2 regions of the Bradyrhizobium sp. UNPF46 genome follow, and region 2 is predicted to be linked to the other one. Evidence: predicted binding sites of a transcription regulator. Region 2 holds the regulator's gene; the other holds the start of a gene.
What was found. The regulator HrcA, encoded in region 2, represses chaperone genes, less so after heat shock. The targets are predictions, from matches to a motif close to GTTAGCACTCNCNNNNNGNGAGTGCTAAC.
Positions count from the first base shown of each region.

Region 1: UNPF46_RS18925 (co-chaperone GroES) is a predicted target of HrcA. The motif match lies at 9,242-9,270, and genes of this name have one in related genera.

Region 1 covers NZ_LFJB01000046.1:26,452-37,960, forward strand. The annotation lists gene UNPF46_RS18885 (MFS transporter) at 1-1,068, opposite strand, end outside; gene UNPF46_RS18890 (NupC/NupG family nucleoside CNT transporter) at 1,231-2,481, shown strand; gene UNPF46_RS18895 (GntG family PLP-dependent aldolase) at 2,488-3,558, opposite strand; gene UNPF46_RS18900 (amino acid ABC transporter substrate-binding protein) at 3,586-4,506, opposite strand; gene UNPF46_RS18905 (LysR substrate-binding domain-containing protein) at 4,716-5,570, shown strand; gene UNPF46_RS18910 (cupin domain-containing protein) at 5,607-6,134, opposite strand; gene UNPF46_RS18915 (O-linked N-acetylglucosamine transferase, SPINDLY family protein) at 6,345-8,474, shown strand; gene UNPF46_RS18920 (usg protein) at 8,647-8,934, opposite strand; gene UNPF46_RS18925 (co-chaperone GroES) at 9,313-9,627, shown strand; gene groL (chaperonin GroEL) at 9,671-11,311, shown strand; gene UNPF46_RS18935 (GIY-YIG nuclease family protein) at 11,456-11,509, shown strand, end outside.
Region 2 covers NZ_LFJB01000040.1:44,881-56,389, forward strand. The annotation lists gene dnaK (molecular chaperone DnaK) at 1-1,743, opposite strand, end outside; gene UNPF46_RS16485 (hypothetical protein) at 2,139-3,080, shown strand; gene pncA (bifunctional nicotinamidase/pyrazinamidase) at 3,366-4,088, shown strand; gene grpE (nucleotide exchange factor GrpE) at 4,149-4,766, opposite strand; gene hrcA (heat-inducible transcriptional repressor HrcA) at 4,863-5,951, opposite strand; gene rph (ribonuclease PH) at 6,118-6,831, shown strand; gene rdgB (RdgB/HAM1 family non-canonical purine NTP pyrophosphatase) at 6,842-7,477, shown strand; gene hemW (radical SAM family heme chaperone HemW) at 7,464-8,618, shown strand; gene UNPF46_RS16520 (penicillin-binding protein activator) at 8,644-9,876, opposite strand; gene rsmI (16S rRNA (cytidine(1402)-2'-O)-methyltransferase) at 10,217-11,167, shown strand; gene UNPF46_RS16530 (YraN family protein) at 11,154-11,509, shown strand, end outside.

The DNA.
Region 1 (11,509 bases), on a different contig from region 2:
GTTCACCGCGCCGACCCGGCCGCGCATCTCGTCGGGGGTCGAGAGCTGCACCAGCGAAAAGCGGATCACGACGCTGATCGTGTCGGCGGCGCCGAGCACGGCGAGCGACAGCACCGACAGCCACATCCAGGACGACAGCGCGAACACGATGGTGGCAAGACCGAACACGATCACGGCCTGGAACATGCGCAGGCCCACGTGCCGTGAGATGGCGTGACGTGCCAGCACCATGGTCATCAGCAGCGCGCCGACCGCGGGCGCGGCGCGCAACACGCCGAGCCCGACCGGGCCGGTCTGCAGGATGTCGCGGGCATAGATCGGCAACAGCGCGGTGACGCCGCCGAACAGCACCGCGAACAGATCCAGCGAGATGGTGCCGAGGATCGCCGGCTTGCTGCGAATGAAGCGGACACCGGCGAAGATATTGTCCGTCTCCGTCCCCGCCTTCGCGATGGCCTGCGGGCGCGGCCGGATGAAGCCGGTCAGAATCATCCCGAAGATCCAGAACAGCACCATCATGGCATAGGCAAGATGCGGTGCGAGTGCATAGGCCAAACCGCCCAGCGCAGGGCCCGTGATGGTTGCGACCTGCGCCGCGCCGCTGGAGACGGCGGTGGCGCGCTGCAGCGAGCCCTGCGGCGCGATCAGCGGCAGCAGCGCCGCCGTGGTCGGGCTCTCGAACGCGCCGGCGATCCCGAGCAGGAAGGTCGCGATGAAGATCTGCACTTCACTGACCGCGCCGACATAGGTGATGATGGCGAGATAGAGCGCGGTCGCGGCCTCCACGAGCTGGCAGAGCTGGACCACGCGCTTGCGCTCGAAGCGGTCGGCGGCATGGCCGGCGACGAACACCAGGAGCGCGGTGGGCAGGAACTGGACGAGGCCGACCATGCCGAGATCGAAGGCCGATCCGGTGAGATCGTAGATCTGCCAGCCGATCGCGACCGCCGCGATCTGGCTGGAAAAACGCGACAGGCTGCGCGAAAGCAGGAAGAACAGGAACGCGCGGTGCGCAAGAAGCGCGCGGGCGCTGACCGGCGGATGTCCGGATATTGGCTGCTCTGGCATCGCCTTTCGGGTCACCCTCGGACCGCTCTCCCCCTTCGACGTGGACGGGGCCTCGCGTGACCGAGGTCGACCGGCTTGTCAACAGTGGGGCGCTTCCAGCTGCTCCCGGCATTGCCTTTGCAGCGCGGGCGCGGCCATAATCATTGAGGGTTTGGGGACATCATGCTGCGCTTGCAATCGGCACTCGGCATTTTCGCATTGCTGTTGATCGCCTTCGCGCTCGCGGAGAATCGGCGCGCCGTGTCGCTGCGCCAGGCCGCGGTCGGCCTGCTCGTCACCTTCGCCACCGCGATCGTGCTCCTGAAGCTGCCGGTCGTCGCGCACGCCTTCGGCGCCATCAACGACGCGGTCGGTGCGATCTCGGCAGCCTCGCGCGCCGGCTCCGCCTTCGTGTTCGGCTATGTCGGCGGCGGCACCCTGCCCTTCGACCTCAAGGTGCCCGGCGCCGATTTCATCCTGGCGTTCCAGGCGCTGCCGATCGTGCTGGTGATGAGCGTGCTGACGACGCTGCTGTTCTACTGGCGCGTGCTGCCGCCTGTTGTCCGCGGCATGGCCTGGCTGCTGGAGCGGACGCTGGGGGTCGGCGGCGCGGTGGGCCTGTCGACCGCGGCCAATATCTTTCTCGGCATGGTCGAGGCGCCGCTGTTCGTTCGGCCCTATCTCGCGCAGATGACCCGCAGCGAATTGTTCCTGGTGATGACCGGCGGCATGGCGGGCATCGCCGGCACGGTGCTGGTGCTCTACGCGACGCTGCTCGCGCCCCTCATCCCGGATGCCGCCGCGCATTTCGTCATCGCGTCCGTGCTGGGGGCGCCGGCCGCGATCCTCGTCAGCCTGATCATGGTGCCCGAGACCTCGGACAAGCGCACCGGCGGCGCGTTGGAAGACCCGGAGATGCACGTCGCCGGCACGATGGACGCGATCGTGAAGGGCACCACCGCCGGTCTCGAGCTGCTGCTCAACATCGTCGCGATGCTGCTGGTGCTGGTGGCGCTGGTCTATCTCGTCAACGCCATGCTCGGCCTGCTGCCCGCCATCGGCGGCGCAGCGATCTCGCTGCAGCGCCTGCTCGGCCTCGTGATGGCGCCGGTCTGCTGGCTGATGGGATTGCCGTGGGATCAGGCCGTCACCGCCGGCAGCCTGATGGGCACCAAGACCGTGCTCAACGAATTGATCGCCTATGTCGACTTCTCGAAGCTGCCGCCCGGCACGCTCGACCCGCGCTCGCGCCTGATCATGCTCTACGCCATGTGCGGCTTCGCCAATTTCGCCAGCCTCGGCATCATGATCGGCGGCCTCGGCGTGATGGCGCCGGAGCGGCGCGAGGAGATCAACACGCTCGGGCTGAAGTCGATCGTGTCGGGGACGCTGACGACGTGCCTGATGGGCGCGGTGGTGGGGGTGCTGGCGTAGGCCTTTCTAAGCGAAAGTTTCCGCCACGAGGCGAAATGCCATGACGGCGCGATCAATATCCGCATCGTCGATATGGCGGTGGGTCACGCAGCGCAGTCGCTGTTTGCCCCAAGGTCTCGCCTTCACGCCAGCCTTCTCCAGAGCCGCAGACCACGCGGCGCCGTCACGCCCGGAGCGGGAGACATCGACCTGCACGATATTCGTCTGCGGGATTGTCGCACTCACCTCTGGATGCATCTTGTTCAACGCATCACTCAGGGCGCGCGCTCGCCTGTGATCCTGCGCCAGACGCTGCCCCATGACCTGAACGGCCTCCAGGCCCGCTGCAGCAAGGACACCGATCTGGCGCTGCGAGCCCCCCAGCATGCGGCGAAACCTGCGGCTCCTGTCGATCACGGCGCGCGGCCCGGCGAGCACGGCGCCGGCCGGCGCACTCAGGCCCTTCGACAGACACAGGGCGACCGTGTCGCAATGCCTCGCGACCTGATCCGGCGCCACGCCAAGGGCGGTTGCGGCGTTGAAGATCCTCGCTCCGTCGAGATGCACCGGGACGCCGCGAGATGAGGCCATGGCGTGGACGGCCTGCATGTGCTCCAGCGGCAGCACGGCGCCGCTCGCATTGTTGTGCGAGGTTTCCATCGCGACAAGGGCGGTCTTGAGCCTGAGCCCCTCGCCCTGCAGGGCGTCCTCAAGCAAGTTCAGGTCCATCGCGCCGGCGGTCCCGGCGACAGGAAGGTGGAACAGCCCCGTCAACGTCGCCGCGCCTCGTTCAGACACATACATATGAGCGGTCGATTCCAGCACGACCTGTTCGCTGCGCTCCGACTGCGCGAGCGTCGCCAGGAGATTGGCCATGGTGCAGCTCGGCACGAACAAGCCGGCCTCCTTGCCCAAGGCCGCAGCCGCAACGGCCTCCAACTCCCGCGCCGTGGGGTCGCCGTCCAGCCCGTCATCGCCCAGCGGCGCCGAGGCCATGCGGGCGTACATCGCCTCGGTCGGCTTGGTGACCGTATCGCTGCGCAGGTCGATGGGCGGCAAGTCGGCGGCCGCCGAGTTTGTTTCGTTTTGCTGTGCCATGACGGACGTCCTAGAGCGCCTTGCGAATTATTCGTAGACCGCCGGGTCGCCGGAATCGGTCGGGTTCGCCAGCGCCCGCTTGAGAGCCGCGCTCATCGGAAATTTCAGGTTGAGACCATGCGGCGGGATCGGCGAATTGAAATATTTGTCGTAGAGCGCCGCAATCCGTCCGTTCTTGATCAGATCGATCACGGCGTCGTCGACGACTTTCTTGAAAGCAGGATCATCCTTGGGTTCGACGATGCCGTAAGGAGCCAGCTCGAGACTCTTGCTGCCGATCAGGAAGTCATCCGGTGTCCTCGACGAGGCGACCGTAGCATAGGCAAGACCGTCATCGTTGGCGGTACCGGCCGCCCGGCCCGACGACAGCATCAGGAAGGTCTCGGCCGTGTCCTTGGCCGGCACGACGGTGATGCCGAGATTGTTCTTGGCGTTGATCAGCGTAATCACCTTGAAAGTCTGGCCACCGGCCTGGGCGGCGATGGCCTTGCCGCGAAACGAAGCCGGGTCGTTGACGTCGACCCCGCCATCCTTGCGCGCGACGAGGACGACCTGCGCAACGAAGATGGTGGGAGAAAAGGCGACGAGTTTGTGCCGCTCGAGATTATTGGTGGTGTTGCCGCATTCGAGATCGATCGTCCCATTGGCGAGCAGCTGAAGACGCGTCGCCGAGGTTATGGGCGCGTAGCGTGTCTCGAGCTTGGGGAGCTTGAGGGCCGTCTTGATCGCCTGCACCACATGTTCGCAGATTTCCACGGTGTAGCCGATCGGCTTCTGGTTGTCGTCGAGATAGGCGAAGGGCACCGAGGTCTCGGGATACCCCAAGGAAATCGAACCACTCTCGCGGATCTTGTCCAGCCTGCTCGCACCCTGCGCCAGGGCCGGGTTCGAAACAAGACATACAGCGGCGATCGCCGTGGCCAGTGTCTTGATGACGGTCGCTTTCATGACGTCCCCCTCTCGTCGCAAATGCCCGCCCGCGGCGTGAGCCACGGCAGAGCTCCCCGCGAACGGCCTCATGCTCTGGACTATCGCCCAAAAGCTCGATCTGATGGAAATTCCCGTTTCACACTCTCCTATACGGATTTGATATGGCCGCCAGACGCATGGGCTTGAAGCACGTGGAGGCATTTCGGGCCGTCTTCCAGACGGGATCGATGACGCAGGCTGCCCAGCGCATGCATACCTCGCAGCCCCAAATCAGCCGCCTGATCGGACAGCTGGAAGCGATCACGCAACTCCCGCTGTTCGACCGCAGTGGCGGCCGCCTCCGCCCGACGGTGGAGGGATCGCGCTTCTTCCAGGAGGTCGAGAAGACTTTCATCGGCCTGGCCGGCCTCGAGGCCAGCGCAGCCAGCATCCGTTCCTTCGGCATGGGGCGGCTCAGCGTTGCGGCGATGCCGCGCCTGGCCGGCGGCCTGCTGACGCACATCGCGGCGCGCTTCAAGATCGACTATCCGCACGTGATGATCTCGATCCGATCCGGCACGGCGAGCGCCGTACACGATTGGATCAGCTCCGGGCTTTGCGACACGGGGCTCGCCATGCTCTACGGCGAGGTTGCGGGAGTGAATGTCGAGCCCGTGCTCAGGACCAAATGCGTCGCAATCATGCCGAAGGGGCATCGTCTTGCGCAAAAGAAAACGCTGCGCCCCGCCGATTTTGCCGATGAGGCGTTCATCTCCTTCGCCACGGGGAGTCCACTCCACGATCGCATCGATACGATCTTCGCGCAGGCGGGCGTCACGCGCCGCATTGTTGCGGAGACGGATCTCGGCGCATCGGTCTGTGCTCTGGTCGCGGCCGGTCTCGGCGTCAGCATCATCAACCCGGTTGCCGCGCACGACGAAAGCGCGAGCGCGGCACTGATCACCCACCCCTTCAGCCCCGCCGTCCCCGTGACGATCGCACTGCTCTACCCGCCTTATGCCGCGCGCAGCCGCCTGATCGATGCCTTCGCCGAATATGCTCGCAAGATCATGAGTGCGGAACTGGGCTATCTTGGGCGCTAGTTGCCCCGCGTCATCCGGGCTACAAGAGGCACGCGCCTACGCCTTCAGCTCCACCGTCCTGAACTCCGCCGGCAGGATCACCTCAAGCAGCTCGACGTCATCCGAATAATCCAGGATCATGTGCTTGATCTTCGGCGGCTGGGTCCAGGCACTGCCTTCCTTCATCAAGGTCTCGCCCTGCCCGTCCATGTAGGTCTTCACCCAGCCCTTGAGCACGTAGACCATCTGGAACTCGACGTCGTGGAAGTGCAGCTTCGAGACCTCGGCCGGATTGCACGGGCCTTGCAGGCGGATCACATGCGCTTGCGCAAGACCATGTGTCGCATCGGCAATGCCGAGGTCGCGGTACTTGGCGTAGGCGCGCAGGCCGTCGGCCTTGAAGTCTTCCTCGCGGTGATGGCTGATCGCGATGCGTTGTCTCGGGCGCGCGGGCTTTTTCGGAGCCGCGACGGGTGCCTTCGCCTTCACCGCCTTGCGCGCCGGCGATCGCGCCGCCGCCTTCACGCCGCTGCGCTTCTTCACTGCGGTCTTCGCCGCGGGTCTTGATGCCTTTTGCTTGGACATTGTCTGCCTCCCTGATCGGAGCCGTGCCCGCCGGACGGGCGCGCCCCGAAGGCAGACTAGCCAGTCTTGGACGAGGCAGCAATTGCGGGGCGTAAGGCTGGTCACACGAAGATCGTAGCTTGTCCGAAGCTGTCGTCGCGAACGGCCCTTATCTCGTATTCGTTTTCTCGCTGAATTAATCTTGCAGGGAGATTCTGGGGGACTTGATTCATGGGCGGCAGCGTAGGTCAGCGTGCATTTCAGAATGCCCGGCTTCAGAAGCGGCAAAAGGCGGAAGTGCTGCCGCTGGTCGGGCACGCTCTCCAGCTGCACAAGATGGGACTTCTGCCGGAGGCGCAGGCCGCCTATCGCCAAGTCCTTCAGCTCGCGCCCAACCAAGTCGTCGCGCTGCACATGCTCGGCATCATGGAGTCCGATGCCAAGAACTATCAGCAGGCCGAAAGCCTGCTGCGCCGGGCGGTCGCTGCCGATCCACGATCTGCCGATGCCCATATGAGCCTCGGCATCGCCCTCAACGGCCTCCGGCGTCACGACGAGGCCTGCGCGAGCTACCGAAAGTCCCTCGCCTTGCGGCCCAACCATGCCGTCACGCTTTCCAATCTCGGCAATGCGAGCGTGGCCCTGGAGCTTCACGAGGAAGCGCTACACAGCTACGACAAGGCGCTCGCACTCGACCCGAACCTTGCCGAAGCCCATAACGGCCGGGGTTGGGCGCTCTGCCGTCAGCGCAGCTATGACGAGGCCGTCGCAAGCTTGAACCGTGCGCTGTCGATCAAGCCCAATTACGCCGCGGCGCTCGCGAACCGCGCCACCGCTTTGCGGGAACTTCAGCGATTTGACGAAGCCCTGGCAGACGGCAATCGGGCCATCGCGCTGGCACCCGACGACGCGAATGGGTGGCTCGCAAGGGCCGGTGTGCTGCTCCAGATCCAGCAGATTGCCCAGGCCTCGCACGATTGCGAGCAGGCTCTCGCGATCGATCCCGGCTCCATTCAGGCTCATCTGGTGCTGGGTCTCTGCCTCGCCGGACTTGGCCGGGTCGACGAAGCCCTCGCCAGTTTCGACAGGGCGCTCGACATCCAGCCTGACCTGCAGAGCGCGATCTCCAACAAGATATTCACGCTCGACTTTGCCGGAGACGCCACCGTCGAACGGCATCAGCAGGCGCGGCAGGTGTGGTGGGAGCGTGTCGGCGCGAAAATCGCTTCGGAAGCGGCAAGACCGCATGGCAACAGCCGCGATCCGGACCGCCGCCTGGTGCTCGGCTATGTCTCGTCGGATTTCAACGCGCATTCGGCCGCGTTGATCTTCATGCCGGTCCTTCAACACCATGACCGGGCACAGTTCGAGATCGTATGCTACGCCTGCTCGTCGAAAGTGGATGCGACGACCGGCGAATTTCGGAAGATCGCCGATCGCTGGCGCGACGCCTCGCAATGGACCGAGGATCGCCTCGCCGACGAGATCCGCGCTGACGGCATCGACATCCTGATCGATCTGTCCGGCCATACCAGAGGCAACCGCCTCGGCGTGTTTGCGCGCAAGCCGGCGCCGATCCAGGTCCATGGCTGGGGCCACGGCACGGGCACCGGGCTGCCGACGATCGACTATCTGATGTCGGACCCGGTCGCGATTCCTCACGACGTCCGGCATCTGTTTGCGGAGACCGTCGTCGACCTGCCATGCTTCGTGACGCTGGCGCCGCTGCCGGACGGGATTGCGCGGGCGCCTACGCCGGCGATCTCGAACGGCTTCGTCACCTTCGGCGTCTTCAACCGCATCAGCAAGATTTCGGACGAGGCCGCGCAGGTCTGGTCCAGGATCCTCGAGCAGGTGCCGGGCTCGCGACTGCTGATCAAGGATGTCGCGCTGGATGACGAGATGGTCCGCGAAAATCTCCTGGCGCGGTTCGGTTCTTGCGGATTGCCGGCCGAACGCGTCGAATTGCTCGGAGCCACCTTGCGAAGCGAACATCTGGCATCGTTCAATCGCGTCGACATCTGCCTCGACCCGTTCCCGCAGAATGGCGGCGTCAGTACGTGGGAAGCCCTGCAGATGGGCGTGCCGGTGGTCGCGAAGCTCGGCAACAGCCTGCCGAGCCGTGCTGCCGGCTCCATCCTCACGGCGCTTGGCCTGCCGGACTGGGTCACCGATAGCCGTGAAGCCTATATCGACATCGCAACGAGCCGAGCCTCAGAGATCAGCGAGCTCGACAAACTGCGCCGCGAACTGCCTGACACGATCCGGGCCGCAGCCGCCAGCAACCCCGTCTCATACGGGCGCGCGGTGGACGAGGCCTATCGCGCGATGTGGAGACGCTATTGCAGCGAAGGCGCCTGATTGCGGCTCAGGCGATCACGCGGCTAGCGCGTTCGCTCGACGCAGCCGCAATGGAGATATCGCAGGGTTGGCAAGGCGAAAGCGTTCCCACGACCTCTCTCAATCAGAGGCAGATGGTGGGCACGGCGCACCAAGAGCGCGCCTTTGCCCACCGACGAGACCGCTGTTCGCCTCAATGCAGCCGGAATACGCCGTCCACGGCGCGCAGCTCGGCCGGCTTGATCAGCTTGGAATGCGCCACAGTGACCGAATGGAGGGGACCGTCGAGCTTTTCCTGCCAGAACGCCAGGAAATCCTTCAGCGCCGGGAATTTCGGAAACATGTCGTAGTTCTGCCAGACGTAGGTCTGCAGCAGCGAGGGATGATCCGGCATTCGATAGAGAATTTGCGCCGTCGTCAGCCCGTAACCCAGCATCTGTTTCCGGAAATCCTCGGAAACGCCCCCACTCCGCAAGCCCATGCCAACCTCCTTTGCAGGAGCGCATTCAAGGGGGCGGCCTGGTCGGTGTGCGCCTTACGAGCCACCCGGTACTGATGCGCTCACATGAGAGAAATGTGACGCAAACTGACAATCCATCTCAAGCCCAAAAGTTTAACAAGCTGTTGAAATTCAATGCGTTAGCAGCAGATACAGCACCGTGCTAATACGGGCTCTGCTTCGGTTAACGATGGGAATGAGATTTTGGCAGACCGCGCTTCCGAGTGCTTATTTTTCTGCTAGAAGCCCTTGCCCCCGCAAAAATCCTGCCTTATCTCAAGCTGGCCCGCCTGGCACTCGCCGGCGGCGACTGCTAACAATCTGAAATCATCAACCCGAGCAATTGCTTAGGAGGACTGCATGAACTTCCGTCCGCTTCACGACCGCGTCGTGGTCAAGCGCATCGACGCAGAAGAGAAGACCGCTGGCGGCATCATCATTCCCGACACGGCCAAGGAAAAGCCCTCCCAGGGCGAAGTCATCGCCGTCGGCCCCGGTGGCCGCGACGAGGCCGGCAAGCTGATCCCGATCGACCTGAAGGTCGGCGACCGTGTGCTGTTCGGCAAGTGGTCCGGCACCGAGGTCAAGATCGACGGCGTCGATCTCTTGATCATGAAGGAAAGCGACATCATGGGCGTTCTCGACGTCCCCGCTTCCAAGAAGAAGGCGGCCTAAGAGCCCCTCTCTCACCCAGCTAAACACCTAAGGAAAAATCCAGATGGCAGCTAAAGAAGTCAAATTCTCCGTCGATGCGCGCGACAAGATGCTTCGCGGCGTCGACATCCTCGCCAACGCGGTGAAGGTCACGCTCGGCCCGAAGGGCCGCAACGTCGTGCTCGACAAGTCGTTCGGCGCTCCCCGCATCACCAAGGACGGCGTCACCGTCGCCAAGGAGATCGAGCTCGAGGACAAGTTCGAGAACATGGGCGCGCAGATGGTGCGCGAAGTCGCCTCCAAGTCCGCTGACGCGGCCGGCGACGGCACCACCACCGCGACCGTGCTGGCGCAGGCGATCGTGCGCGAAGGCGCCAAGTCGGTGGCCGCCGGCATGAACCCGATGGACCTCAAGCGCGGTATCGACCTCGCGGTCGAGGCCGTCGTTGCGGACCTCGTCAAGAACTCCAAGAAGGTCACCTCGAACGACGAGATCGCTCAGGTCGGCACCATCTCGGCCAACGGCGATGCGGAGATCGGCAAGTTCCTCGCCGACGCCATGAAGAAGGTCGGCAACGAGGGTGTCATCACCGTCGAGGAAGCCAAGTCGCTCGAGACCGAGCTCGACGTCGTCGAGGGCATGCAGTTCGACCGCGGCTACATCTCGCCCTACTTCGTCACCAACGCCGACAAGATGCGCGTGGAGATGGACGACGCCTACATCCTCATCAACGAGAAGAAGCTCTCCTCGCTGAACGAGCTGCTGCCGCTGCTCGAGGCCGTGGTGCAGACCGGCAAGCCGCTGGTCATCGTCGCCGAAGACGTCGAAGGTGAAGCGCTCGCGACCCTGGTCGTGAACCGCCTCCGTGGCGGCCTGAAGGTCGCGGCCGTCAAGGCTCCGGGCTTCGGCGATCGCCGCAAGGCCATGCTGCAGGACATCGCGATCCTGACCGGCGGCCAGGCGATCTCGGAAGATCTCGGCATCAAGCTCGAGAACGTCACGCTCAACATGCTCGGTCGCGCCAAGAAGGTGATGATCGACAAGGAGAACACCACGATCGTCAACGGCGCCGGCAAGAAGGCCGACATCGAGGCGCGCGTGGCCCAGATCAAGGCGCAGATCGAGGAAACCACCTCGGACTACGACCGTGAGAAGCTCCAGGAGCGTCTTGCCAAGCTCGCGGGCGGCGTCGCGGTGATCCGCGTCGGCGGCGCGACCGAGGTCGAGGTGAAGGAACGCAAGGATCGCGTTGATGACGCGATGCATGCGACCCGCGCGGCTGTCGAGGAAGGCATCGTCCCGGGCGGCGGCGTCGCCCTGCTCCGTGCTTCCGAGCAGCTCAAGGGCCTGCGCACCAAGAACGACGACCAGAAGACCGGCGTCGAGATCGTGCGCAAGGCGCTGTCGGCTCCCGCTCGCCAGATCGCGATCAACGCCGGTGAAGACGGCTCGGTGATCGTCGGCAAGGTGCTGGAGAACAAGACCTACGCCTACGGCTTCGACTCCCAGACCGGCGAATATGGTGACCTCGTCAAGAAGGGCATCATCGACCCGACCAAGGTGGTCCGTACCGCGATCCAGAACGCAGCTTCGGTGGCAGCGCTCCTGATCACCACGGAAGCCATGGTCGCCGAGCTGCCCAAGAAGGGCGGCGCCGGCCCGGCGATGCCCCCCGGCGGCGGCATGGGCGGCATGGACTTCTAAGGGTCCAACGTTCTCAAGAACTACGAAACCCCGGCAGCGATGCCGGGGTTTTTGTTTTCTATTGATACACGTTAAGATAGTGCCACAGCGTCATTCCGGGGCGGCGCAAAGCGCCGAGCCCGGAATCCATTTCACGGCTTGCTCATGGCCTATTGCGTCTATCTCCTCGCCAGCAAGAAGTACGGCCCGCTCTATTTA
Region 2 (11,509 bases):
GGCCTTGATCGCCTCGGCATCGTCGCCCTTCAGCGCTTCCTTGAGGTCGCTGACGGCATCCTCGATGGCGCGGCGCTCGGTTTCGGCAACCTTCGAACCGTGCTCGGCCAAAGCCTTCTCGGTCGAATGCACCAGACCATCCGCCTCGTTCTTGGCGGTGACGGCCTCGCGGCGCTTCTTGTCCGCCTCGGCATTGGCCTCGGCGTCCTTGACCATCTTCTCGATGTCGGCTTCCGACAGACCGCCGGAGGCCTGGATGCGGATCTGCTGCTCCTTGCCCGTGGCCTTGTCCTTGGCCGACACGTTGACGATGCCGTTGGCGTCGATGTCGAAGGTCACCTCGATCTGCGGCATGCCGCGCGGAGCCGGCGGAATGCCCATCAGGTCGAACTGACCGAGCATCTTGTTGTCGGCCGCCATTTCACGCTCGCCCTGGAAGACGCGGATGGTGACCGCGTTCTGGTTGTCCTCGGCGGTCGAGAACACCTGGCTCTTCTTGGTCGGGATCGTGGTGTTGCGGTCGATGATGCGGGTGAACACGCCGCCCAGCGTCTCGATGCCCAGCGACAGCGGGGTCACGTCGAGCAGCAGCACGTCCTTGACGTCGCCCTGGAGCACGCCGGCCTGGATCGCGGCACCGATCGCCACGACCTCGTCCGGGTTGACGCCCTTGTGCGGCTCCTTGCCGAACAGCTGCTTCACGACTTCCTGGACCTTCGGCATGCGCGACATGCCGCCGACCAGGACGACTTCGCCGATCTCACCGGCGGTGACGCCGGCATCCTTCAGCGCCTTGCGGCAAGGCTCGACGGTCTTCTGCACGAGGTCGTCGACCAGCGCCTCGAACTTGGCGCGGGTGAGCTTCATCGTCAGATGCTTCGGGCCGGTCTGGTCCGCGGTGATGAAGGGCAGGTTGATCTCGGTCTGCGTCGTCGACGACAGCTCGATCTTGGCCTTTTCAGCGGCTTCCTTCAGGCGCTGCAACGCCAGCTTGTCGTTGCGCAGGTTGATGCCCTGCTCCTTCTGGAATTCATCGGCGAGGTAGCCGACGAGGCGCATGTCGAAATCTTCGCCGCCGAGGAAGGTGTCGCCGTTGGTCGACTTCACCTCGAACACGCCGTCACCGATTTCGAGAATGGAGATATCGAAGGTGCCGCCGCCGAGGTCGTACACGGCGATCGTGCCGGCCTTGGTCTTGTCGAGGCCATAGGCCAGCGCAGCCGCGGTCGGCTCGTTGATGATGCGCAGCACTTCGAGGCCCGCGATCTTGCCGGCGTCCTTGGTCGCCTGGCGCTGGGCGTCGTTGAAGTAGGCGGGAACGGTGATGACGGCCTGGTCGACCTTCTGGCCGAGATGGGCTTCCGCGGTCTCCTTCATCTTCTGAAGGATGAAGGCCGAGACCTGCGAGGGCGAGTAGGTCTGGCCGTCGGCCTCGACCCAGGCGTCGCCGTTGGAAGCCTTGACGATCTTGTAGGGGACGAGCTTCTTGTCCTTCTCGACCATCGGGTCGTCGTAGCGGCGGCCGATCAGGCGCTTCACTGCGAAGAAGGTGCGCTCGGGATTGGTGACGGCCTGGCGCTTGGCCGGCTGGCCGACGAGGCGCTCACCGTCGTCCGTGACGGCGACGATCGAAGGCGTCGTCCGCATGCCTTCGGAATTCTCGATGACTTTGGCGTTCTTGCCATCCATCACGGCGACGCACGAATTCGTGGTGCCGAGGTCGATCCCAATGACCTTTCCCATGGTCCTGATATCCTTCTTTTTGCGGCAGGTTGGCTGGGCCCAGAAGGCACCCGAACCGAAACCCCCTAAGATCAAACATTCGCGATATTGCGATGGTTGACGCTCATATAGGAGGGGGGGAGGGGCCCGCAAGGACCGCAGCTAGGTTTCTGCCGCGAAAACATCGGGTTTTGAAAGGCCATATCCGGGCTTCACCGCCCTTGCGGGTGAGGAATTATTAACAGGTCCGGGCATCAGCAAGCCCCCGCTACCGCAAGCCGGCCCGCCCTGTTGCCGCAAGCCCAAACCCGGTAAAAGGCGGACCGGCCGGGGCAGCCACCAGAGCTGCTGCGCGCGACAAAGCGGCCCGGTGGACCACCATCGAACGGCCTCAATGTGAACCAATCAGGGTGCCCATGAAGCTGATCCGTCCCCTCGCCGCGCTCGCCCTTCTCGTTAGCTCCGCGTTTCCGGCCCTCGCCGCCGACGCCGTGTTTCCGCCCGGCTTGCGCCTCGGCATGGTGCCGTTGGTCGGCCTCAACACGGCCAAGACCTTTCCGGGCTTCGAAAGCGAGGACGGCAGCGTCAAGGTGCTGATCACCGAGCTGCCGCCGGCGGCCTATGGCGAGGTCGTGAGCGCCTTCAACTCCAATCCGACCGGCGCCAATGGCGTCAAGCAGGACAAGATCGAGACGCCCGCGGGCCTCGCCTATTTCACCACCGAGAGCGGCAAGGCCGGGGAGACCCCGGTGAAGCGCTATTCGATGATCGTGCCGGGCGCCGGCTTCTCCGGCTATGTCGCGGTGCAGATCCCGGAGAACGCGACCAAGATCTACACGGACGAGGCGGTGCGGCAGATGTTTGCCAGCGCCGCGACCCGCAAGCAGGTCTCGGCCGAGGAGCAGATCGCGCTGATGCCGTTCAAGATCACCGATCTCGCCGACTTCAAGGACATCCGCACGCTGGCGCCGGGCTCCAGCATCATCCTCGCCGACGGCGACGAGAGCACCGGTTATGAATCGAAGCCGTTTATGATCCTCGGCCTGATCGGCGCCACGCCGCAGGCCGCCGACGACCGCGCCCGCTTCGCCCAGGAGGCGGCGCTGCAGATCCCGGGCGTGCGCGAATCCCGCGTCACCATGTCCGAGCCGATCCGCATCAACGGCCAGCAGGGCTTCGAGACCCGGATCGACGGCATCAGCGGCAAGGACAAGACCCCGGTCACCGTGGTGCAGTGGATCCGCTTCTCGAGCGGCGGCGCCTCGCTCCGCATCATCGCCAGCGCCCCGCGCGAGCAGTGGCAGGCCGCCTTCACCCGCTTCCGCGCCGTGCGCGACGGGATTCAGCCGAAGGGCTAGGTTGAGGCGGCCCTACACACTCGGTGTCGTCCCCGCCTAGTTGCGCAATTGCGCACGGGGGGCGGGGATCCATACCGCGTGATCTCGCGGTTACAAGAGGTATTCGCCAAACTCCTCCCTGTGGTTATGGATCCCGGGCTCGCGCTTTGCGCGCCCCGGGATGACGATGCTGTTGGCTTGTCAGCCCAACCCATCACCAAAGCCGGCCGCATTTTCAGGCTTCTGTTCGTATACGAACGGAACTAGGCTTCGCTTCCGTTGGATCATCCTAAGGGGAGGCGAACGATGCTCGATCGACGACAAATCCTCGCGGCGCTGGGCACGACGGCGCTGGCGACCCTCGCGCCGACCGCACTCTTTGCAGCGACATCGATCAAGCCGGACGAAAGCTCCGCGCTGCTCGTGATCGACGTGCAAAACTGCTTCCTGCCGGGCGGCAGCCTCGCCGTAAAGGAAGGCGAGCAGGTGGTGCCGGTCATCAACAAGATCTCGAAGGCGTTTGCGAACGTGGTGATGACGCAGGACTGGCACACGCCGGGCCACGTCTCGTTTGCGTCGGTACATTCCGGCAAGAAGCCGTTCGAGACCGTGGACCTTCCCTACGGCAAGCAGGTGCTGTGGCCTGACCATTGCGTGCAGGGCACCGACGGCGCCTCACTGTCGAAGGACCTGTCCATCCCCCACGCCGAACTCATCATCCGCAAGGGCTTTCACAAGGACGTCGACAGCTATTCGGCCTTCCTCGAAGCCGACGGCAAGACCTCGACGGGCCTTGCGGGATATTTGAAGGGCCGCAAGATCAAGCGTGTCTTCGTCGCCGGGCTCGCGACAGACTTCTGCGTCGCCTGGACCGCGCTGGACGCGCGCAAGGCGGGCTTCGAGGTCTATGTGGTGGAAGACGCCTGCCGCGGCATCGATACCCAGGGCTCGCTGGCAAAGGCCTGGGCCGACATGGCCAAGGCCGGCGTGAAGCGGATTCAATCGGGTGATATCGCGGTGAACGCGTAGGATTTCCGAGCTGCCATTCCGGGGCGGCTGGAGGAGCCGAACCCGGAATGACGCCAAAACTCAATTCGGCGCGCCGCTCGACTCGTTGTTGTTCGCGGCCGGCGCGGGTTTTGCGCCGCCCTTGGCGACACCGACGAGAGCCGGGCGCAGCACGCGATCGCCGATGGTGTAGCCGGCCTGCATGATCTGCACGACCGTGCCCGACGGCACCGACGCATCGGGCACTTCGTACATTGCCTGGTGAAAGTTCGGGTCGAACTTCTGGCCCTGCGGATCGAGCTTCTTCACGCCGTGCTTCTCCAGCGCGCTGAGCAGCGCGCGCTCGGTAAGCTCGACGCCCTCGATCAGCGAGGTCAGTCCGGGATCGGCGGCGGCACGCGCCTCGGCCGGAACGGCATCGAGCGCACGCTGGAGATTGTCGGCGATGTCGAGCACGTCACGGGCAAAGCCGGTGATGCCGTAGAGGCGGGCGTCGGCGACTTCCTTCGTGGTGCGCTTGCGCAGATTCTCCATCTCGGCCAGCGTCCGCAGCACACGGTCGCGCGCCTCGGCGACTTCCTTCTGCAGGGTTTCGACCGAGCCGGGCTCGGGATCGTCGGGCATGATGTAGGGCTTCGACACCACGGGCTCGCCAGTCGGCGCGGCCGCGTCTTCGGGTTGCCGGTCTCGATCGGTCATCGGCTGTAATCTCGAACTCGTTTCCAGGGATTGTTGGCCCGGATATCGTGCTTTGAGCAGCGAAAATCAAGCGCCCGTGATCGGATCAAACGCCGGTCAGCCCCCCAGCAGGCGACTGACGATGCGGGCGGCATAATCCACGGTCGGGATCACGCGGGCATAATTCAGCCGCGTCGGGCCGATCACGCCGAGAACGCCGACGATGTGGCCGGCGGCATCCCGATAGGGCGAGATGATGGTGGAGGAGCCCGACAGGGAAAACAGTTTGTTCTCCGAACCGATAAAGATGCGCACGCCCTCGGCGGTCTCGGCACGGCCGAGCAGGTCGATCACGCCCCGCTTGGTCTCGAGGTCGTCGAACAACAGGCGCACCCGCTCCAGATCCTCCAACGCGTGCAGATCTTCCAGCAGATTGGCGTGGCCGCGGACGATGAGCTGGCGGTCCTCGTTCTCGCCGCCGGACCAGCTGGCGATGCCGGCCGAAATCACCTTCTGCGTCAGCTGATCGAGCTCGGCGCGGGCCTCGCCAAGCGCTGTCTCGAGCTCGAGCCGCGCCTCGGCCAGCGTCCGGCCGCGAATCCGCGCATTGAGGAAATTGCCGGCTTCGGTGATCGCCGACGAGGGAACCCCAGGGGGCAGCGTCAGCACGCGGTTCTCGACCTGGCCGTCCTCGCCGACCAGGATCACCAGGGCCTTTTCAGGTTCCAGGCGGACGAATTCGATGTGCTTCAGCCGCGCATTGGATTTGGGCGTCAACACCACCGCCGCCGCTCGCGTCAGTCCGGACAGCCGCGTCAGCGCCTGGTCCAGCGCGGCCTCGACCGAGTGCGCCTGACCGACGGACGTGAGCTGGCTCTGGATCGACTGCCGTTCGGCCTCGTTGAGGTCGCCGACCTGCATCAAGGCATCGACGAAGAAGCGCAGGCCGAGTTCCGTCGGCAACCGGCCGGCGGAGGTGTGCGGCGCATAGATCAGGCCGAGCTGTTCCAGATCGGCCATGACGTTGCGGACCGAGGCCGGCGATAGCGGCATGGCGATCAGGCGGGAAATGTTGCGGGAGCCCACCGGCTCACCGGTCGCGAGATAACTTTCGACAATTTGACGAAAGATGTCGCGGGAACGCTCGTTGAGCTGGGCAAGGCCTGCGCGCGGCGCGATCAGATGGATCGGATCGTGATGGGCCACAGACGGTAACTCCTCTCAGATACTTGTAATTTGTATATCCCCGAGGGTTCTGACAAGCGCCGCGTTCGCGGACCCGAAAACAGGGGTGAAAAGACCTTGCCGCGCACCCCCACCCCACCTACAAGCACCGCCAACAGCCTTTCCCGTGAGTTTTGGAGGATTTCCCATGCGGCCAAGCGGCCGTGCGCCCGACGAACTGCGCCCCGTCACCCTGGAGCGCGGCGTGGTCAAATATGCGGAAGGCTCGTGCCTGGTGAAATTCGGCGACACCCATGTGCTGGTCACCGCCACGCTGGAAGACCGCCTGCCGCCATGGCTGAAGGGCCAGGGCCGCGGCTGGGTCACCGCCGAATACGGCATGCTGCCGCGCGCGACCTCCGAACGCACCCGCCGCGAGGCCGCCGCCGGCAAGCAGAGCGGCCGCACCGTCGAGATCCAGCGCCTGATCGGCCGCGCGCTTCGCACCATCGTCGACCTCGAAGCGCTCGGCGAGCGCCAGATCACGGTCGATTGCGACGTGCTCCAGGCCGACGGCGGCACCCGCACGGCCTCGATCACCGGCGCCTGGGTCGCGCTCGCCGACTGCATCAACTGGATGAAGGCGCGCAACATGATCAAGGCCAACGTGATGCGCGACAACGTCGCCGCGATCTCCTGCGGCATCTACAACGGCACGCCGGTGCTCGATCTCGACTATGCCGAGGATTCGGAAGCGCAGACCGACGCCAATTTCGTCATGACCGGCGACGGCCGCATCGTCGAGGTGCAGGGCACCGCGGAGCGCGAGCCGTTCACCCAGGACGAGTTCCTGGCGCTGATGGCGCTGGCGCAGAAGGGCATTGCGCGGCTGGTGGACTTGCAGAAGCTGGCCGTGGCGTAGTCAATAAGCCATGCACCGCCGAATCACCGGAAAGCTCGTCATCGCAACCCATAATCCCGGCAAGCTGGCCGAGATGCGGGAGCTTTTGGCGCCTCACGGCGTCGAGGCGGTGTCGGCCGGCGAGCTCGGCCTCGCCGAACCGGACGAGACCGGCGACGATTTCCGCAGCAACGCCGCGATCAAGGCAATCGCGGCGGCGCAGGCGACCGGGCTTCCGTCCTTCGCCGACGATTCCGGCATCGTGGTCGATGCGCTCGACGGCGCGCCCGGAATCTACAGCGCGCGCTGGGCCGGTCCGTCCAAGGATTTCAACGCGGCGATGGCGCAGATCGAGCGCCTGCTGCAGGAGCGTGGTGCCACCACGCCCGCAAAGCGCACCGCGCATTTCGTCTCCGCGCTCTGCGTCGCCTGGCCCGACGATCATCTCGAAGAGGTCGAGGCCCGCGTCGACGGCACGCTGGTGTGGCCGCCACGCGGCACCGCCGGCTTTGGTTACGATCCGATGTTCCTGCCCAACGGTCACGATCGCACCTTCGGCGAGATGGAAAGCATCGAGAAGCACGGCCTGCCGCCGCTCGGCCTCGGCCTGTCGCACCGGGCCCGCGCCTTCGTGAAACTGGCGGAGATCTGCCTTGAGCCACGCTAACCAAGCTTTCGGCGTTTACGTGCACTGGCCGTTCTGCCTGTCGAAGTGTCCTTATTGCGACTTCAACAGCCATGTCCGCCACGCCGCGATCGACGAGGCGCGGTTTGCGTCCGCCTTCGCGCGCGAGATCGCGACGACCGCCGAACGCGCGCCCGGCCGCGAGGTCACCTCGATCTTCCTCGGCGGCGGCACACCGTCGCTGATGCAGCCCGCAACCGTCGGCGCGGTGCTTGACGCCATCAGCAAGCACTGGACCGTTGCGAAGGACGCCGAAGTCACGCTGGAAGCGAACCCGACCAGCGTCGAGGCCACGCGCTTTGCCGGCTATCGCGCAGCCGGCGTCAACCGCGTCTCGCTCGGCGTGCAGGCGCTCGATGATGCCTCGCTCAAAGCGCTGGGCCGCATGCACAGCGCGCGCGAAGCGCTCGATGCCGTCGCCATCGCGCGCCGCTCGTTCGACCGCTATTCGTTCGACCTGATCTACGCCCGGCCCGACCAGACGCCGGCGATGTGGGCCGATGAACTTCGGCTCGCGGTGAGCGAGGCCGCCGAGCACCTGTCGCTCTATCAATTGACGATCGAGGAAGGCACGCCGTTCTTCGGCCTGCACCAGGCCGGCAAGTTGAAGACGCCGGATGAAGCGCTCGCGCGCGCGCTCTACGACGTCACGCAGGAGACCTGCGACAAGCTCGGCCTGCCCGCCTACGAGATCTCCAATCACGCGCGGCGCGGCGCCGAATGCCGGCACAATCTGGTCTACTGGCGCGGCGAGGAATATGCCGGCATCGGCCCCGGCGCGCACGGGCGGCTCGACATCGACGGCATCAGACACGCCACCGCCACCGAGAAGCGTCCCGAGGCCTGGCTGATGCGGGTCGAGACCAACGGCCACGGCGTGGTCACCGACGATCTCCTCAATAGCGAAGAACGCGCCGACGAATTTTTGCTGATGGGATTGCGCCTCGCCGAAGGCATCGACCCCGAGCGCTACAAGGCACTCTCGGGCCGCCCGCTCGATCCCAAGCGCATCGCACTGTTGCGCGAGGAAGGTGCGATCACCGTCGATGCGACGGGACGACTGCGCGTAACGAGCAGCGGTTTTCCCGTGCTGGATGCGGTGGTCGCGGATCTCGCGGCCTAACGCAACCTACAGCCGTTGTCCTGAGCTACGCCCCAAAACTCTTTGGCGAGCCGGCGACCGCAACGCCGCCACCCTGCGTCACCTTCATCACCGCAAGGCCGCGCTCGTTGGTGCCGTCGGCGCGGAAACGGAACAGGCCGTCGATGCCGGCGAAGCCGGAAGGGTTGGTCAGCACGTCGGGCGAGAAGCGCGTGGTGCCTTGCGTGCGCGCGAGCGCGGCGACGAGCGCGACCGCATCATAGGCCAGCGTCGCGGTGCGGATCGGCTCGGCGCCGTATTTGGTGCGATAGCGGCCGGAGAAAGCGCGGAAGCCGGCGGGATCCGGCGCGGCGTAAAGCCCGCCCTGAAGCGCCGGGCTGGCATAGACGCGGGGATTATCCCACAGGCCGGTGCCGAGCAGCTGGATGTTGCGCAAATTCGCGCCCGCGGCCGTCATCGCATCCGCAACGGTGACAACGGCATCGCCGTCGTCGGCAATGAACAGCGCATCGGCACCGCCCAGCTGCTGCGCCACGGTGCGCGCCGGCGTGGCGCGATCGGCGCCGTATTTCTCGAAGGCGACGATGCGCCCGCCACGGCGCGGCACCGCCGCCTTCACCGCGGCTTCGACGACATTGCCATAGGCGTTGTCGGGCACCAGCACGGCAACCGAGCGCTTTCCGATGCTGGCGGAATATTCGACGATGCGATTGACGTCGGACTCCGGCAGGAAGGACAGCAGATAGACGCCGCGGCCGGCGATGCTGGAATCGGTCGAGAACGCGATGACGGAAATGCCGCGCGTGCGTGCGACCTGGGCCACCGCCGGCACCGACTGCGCGAACAACGGTCCCAGAATGATCTCGGCGCCCTCGTCAACGGCCTGCTGCGCACCGGCCTGTGCGCCTTGCGGGCTGCCATTGTCGTCCTTGATCAGGAGCTGGATGTTCGGATTCTGGAACTCGGCCAGCGCCATCTCGGCGGCATTGCGCATGGATTGCGCGGCAAGGCCGGCATTGCCCGCAGCCGAGAGCGGCAGGATGACGGCGACCTTGACCCCGCCGGTGCCCGCGGTCGTCCCCTGTTGCGGGGGACCCGCCGGCTGGGCCGGAGGCGGTGAGCTCGAGAACGGGTTGGAGAACTGGCTGAGACTCTGCTGCACCCCGGCGCAGGCCGATAGCAGGGGTGTGCCAAGCAGCAGGCCGAGTGCACTCCGCCGGGTCGCCCCTGGCATCCGGGGCCCCTGAACGGGAGACTTCAAATCGCGCGGGCCCAGCATGGCAGCTTCTCTTCTGACCAGCGATCGCCAGCCGGTCACAACACTCGTCCCGCGACACAAGCCGCGGATTCAGGCATATTGTCGGCAAATAGTTAACTAAAACAAAAGGATAATAACCGCTTAACGCGGCCGCACCTTAAAGTCCTGGCTAGCTGTCCGCCGTCCCTACCCAGCATCAAGGCGGCCTTTCCGCCGTGAATATGACGCTGGTGCTTCATTCCCTCGGGAATGTGACGCTTGTCGGATCACATTCCAGTCTTTCCTCGCCCCTTGCCTCGGCACGATCTTTTTCGAAGAGCCGGTTCCCAGCCCTCGGGATCGTGCCTAAGTTGACTTCATTATGCGCGCAAAGCCGGCTCCGATAAATACGCCTGAAGCCCAAGACACCGCCTCGCGCGGTTTCTCCATCGATGCCCATCGGCTTCCGGCGCCCAAGGCGGCACCGGGCCTCCATCTGGTCGCGACCCCGATCGGCAATCTCGGTGATATCACGCTGCGCGCGCTTCAAACGCTCGCCGGCGTCGATGTCATCTTCTGCGAAGACACCCGCATCACGCGGCGCCTGACCGAGCGCTACGCCATTGCGAGCCAGCTCAAGCAATATCACGAGCACAACGCCGAGGCCGCCCGGCCAAAGATCCTGGAGGTACTTGCGGCAGGCGGCTCGGTCGCGCTGGTCTCGGACGCCGGCACGCCGCTGATCTCCGATCCCGGCTTCAAGCTGGTGCGCGAGGTCTGCGCCGCCGGCCATGCAGTACATGCGCTGCCCGGCCCATCCTCGGTCCTGGCGGCCTTGTCGGTGGCGGCACTGCCGACCGACCGCTTCTTTTTCGAAGGTTTCCTGCCGGCGAAATCTGCGGCGCGCCGCGCGCGGCTGGCCGAGCTTGCGCGGATCGACGCGACATTGGTGATGTTCGAATCCGGCAACCGGATGCAGGCCACCTTGACCGATCTGGCCGAGATCATGGGGGAGCGAGAGGCCGCGGTCTGCCGCGAGCTCACGAAATTGCACGAGGAGGTCAGGCGCGCACCGCTCGCCGAGCTCGCGCGACAAGCCGACGCGCCGGAGACGCGCGGTGAATTCGTTCTGGTGATCGCTCCGCCAGCGGCCGACGCCAATGTGCTCGCATCGGATGCGCTCGACAACCTCCTGCGCGAGCAACTCGCCGCGCACAGTGTCAAGGATGCCGTCGCGCATGCCGTCGCGCTCTCGGGCCGGCCGCGCCGCGAGGTCTATGCCCGCGCACTCGAGCTCGCAAAGGATCTGCGAGGCGGCGATGGCGAAGGCTGAGGTTCCGAAGGAACCCAAGATCGCCTCGCCCGAGCGCGTCGCCGCGTTCCGTACCGGCATCTCGGCCGAAAGCCGCGCCGCCGCCTATCTCATGGCCAAGGGCTATCGCATCCTCGCCAAGCGTTTCCGCACGCCGCATGGCGAGATCGACCTCGTGGCGCGACGACGCAACCTGATCGCCTTCGTCGAGGTCAAGGCCCGCGCCAGCCTCGATGACGCCGCCTATGCGGTGACCCCGCGCCAGCAGCAGCGCATCATCGACGCCGCGCAAGGCTGGCTCGTAGCGCATCCCGAGCATGCCGAATTCGAATTGCGATTCGACGCCATGCTGATTGCGCCGCG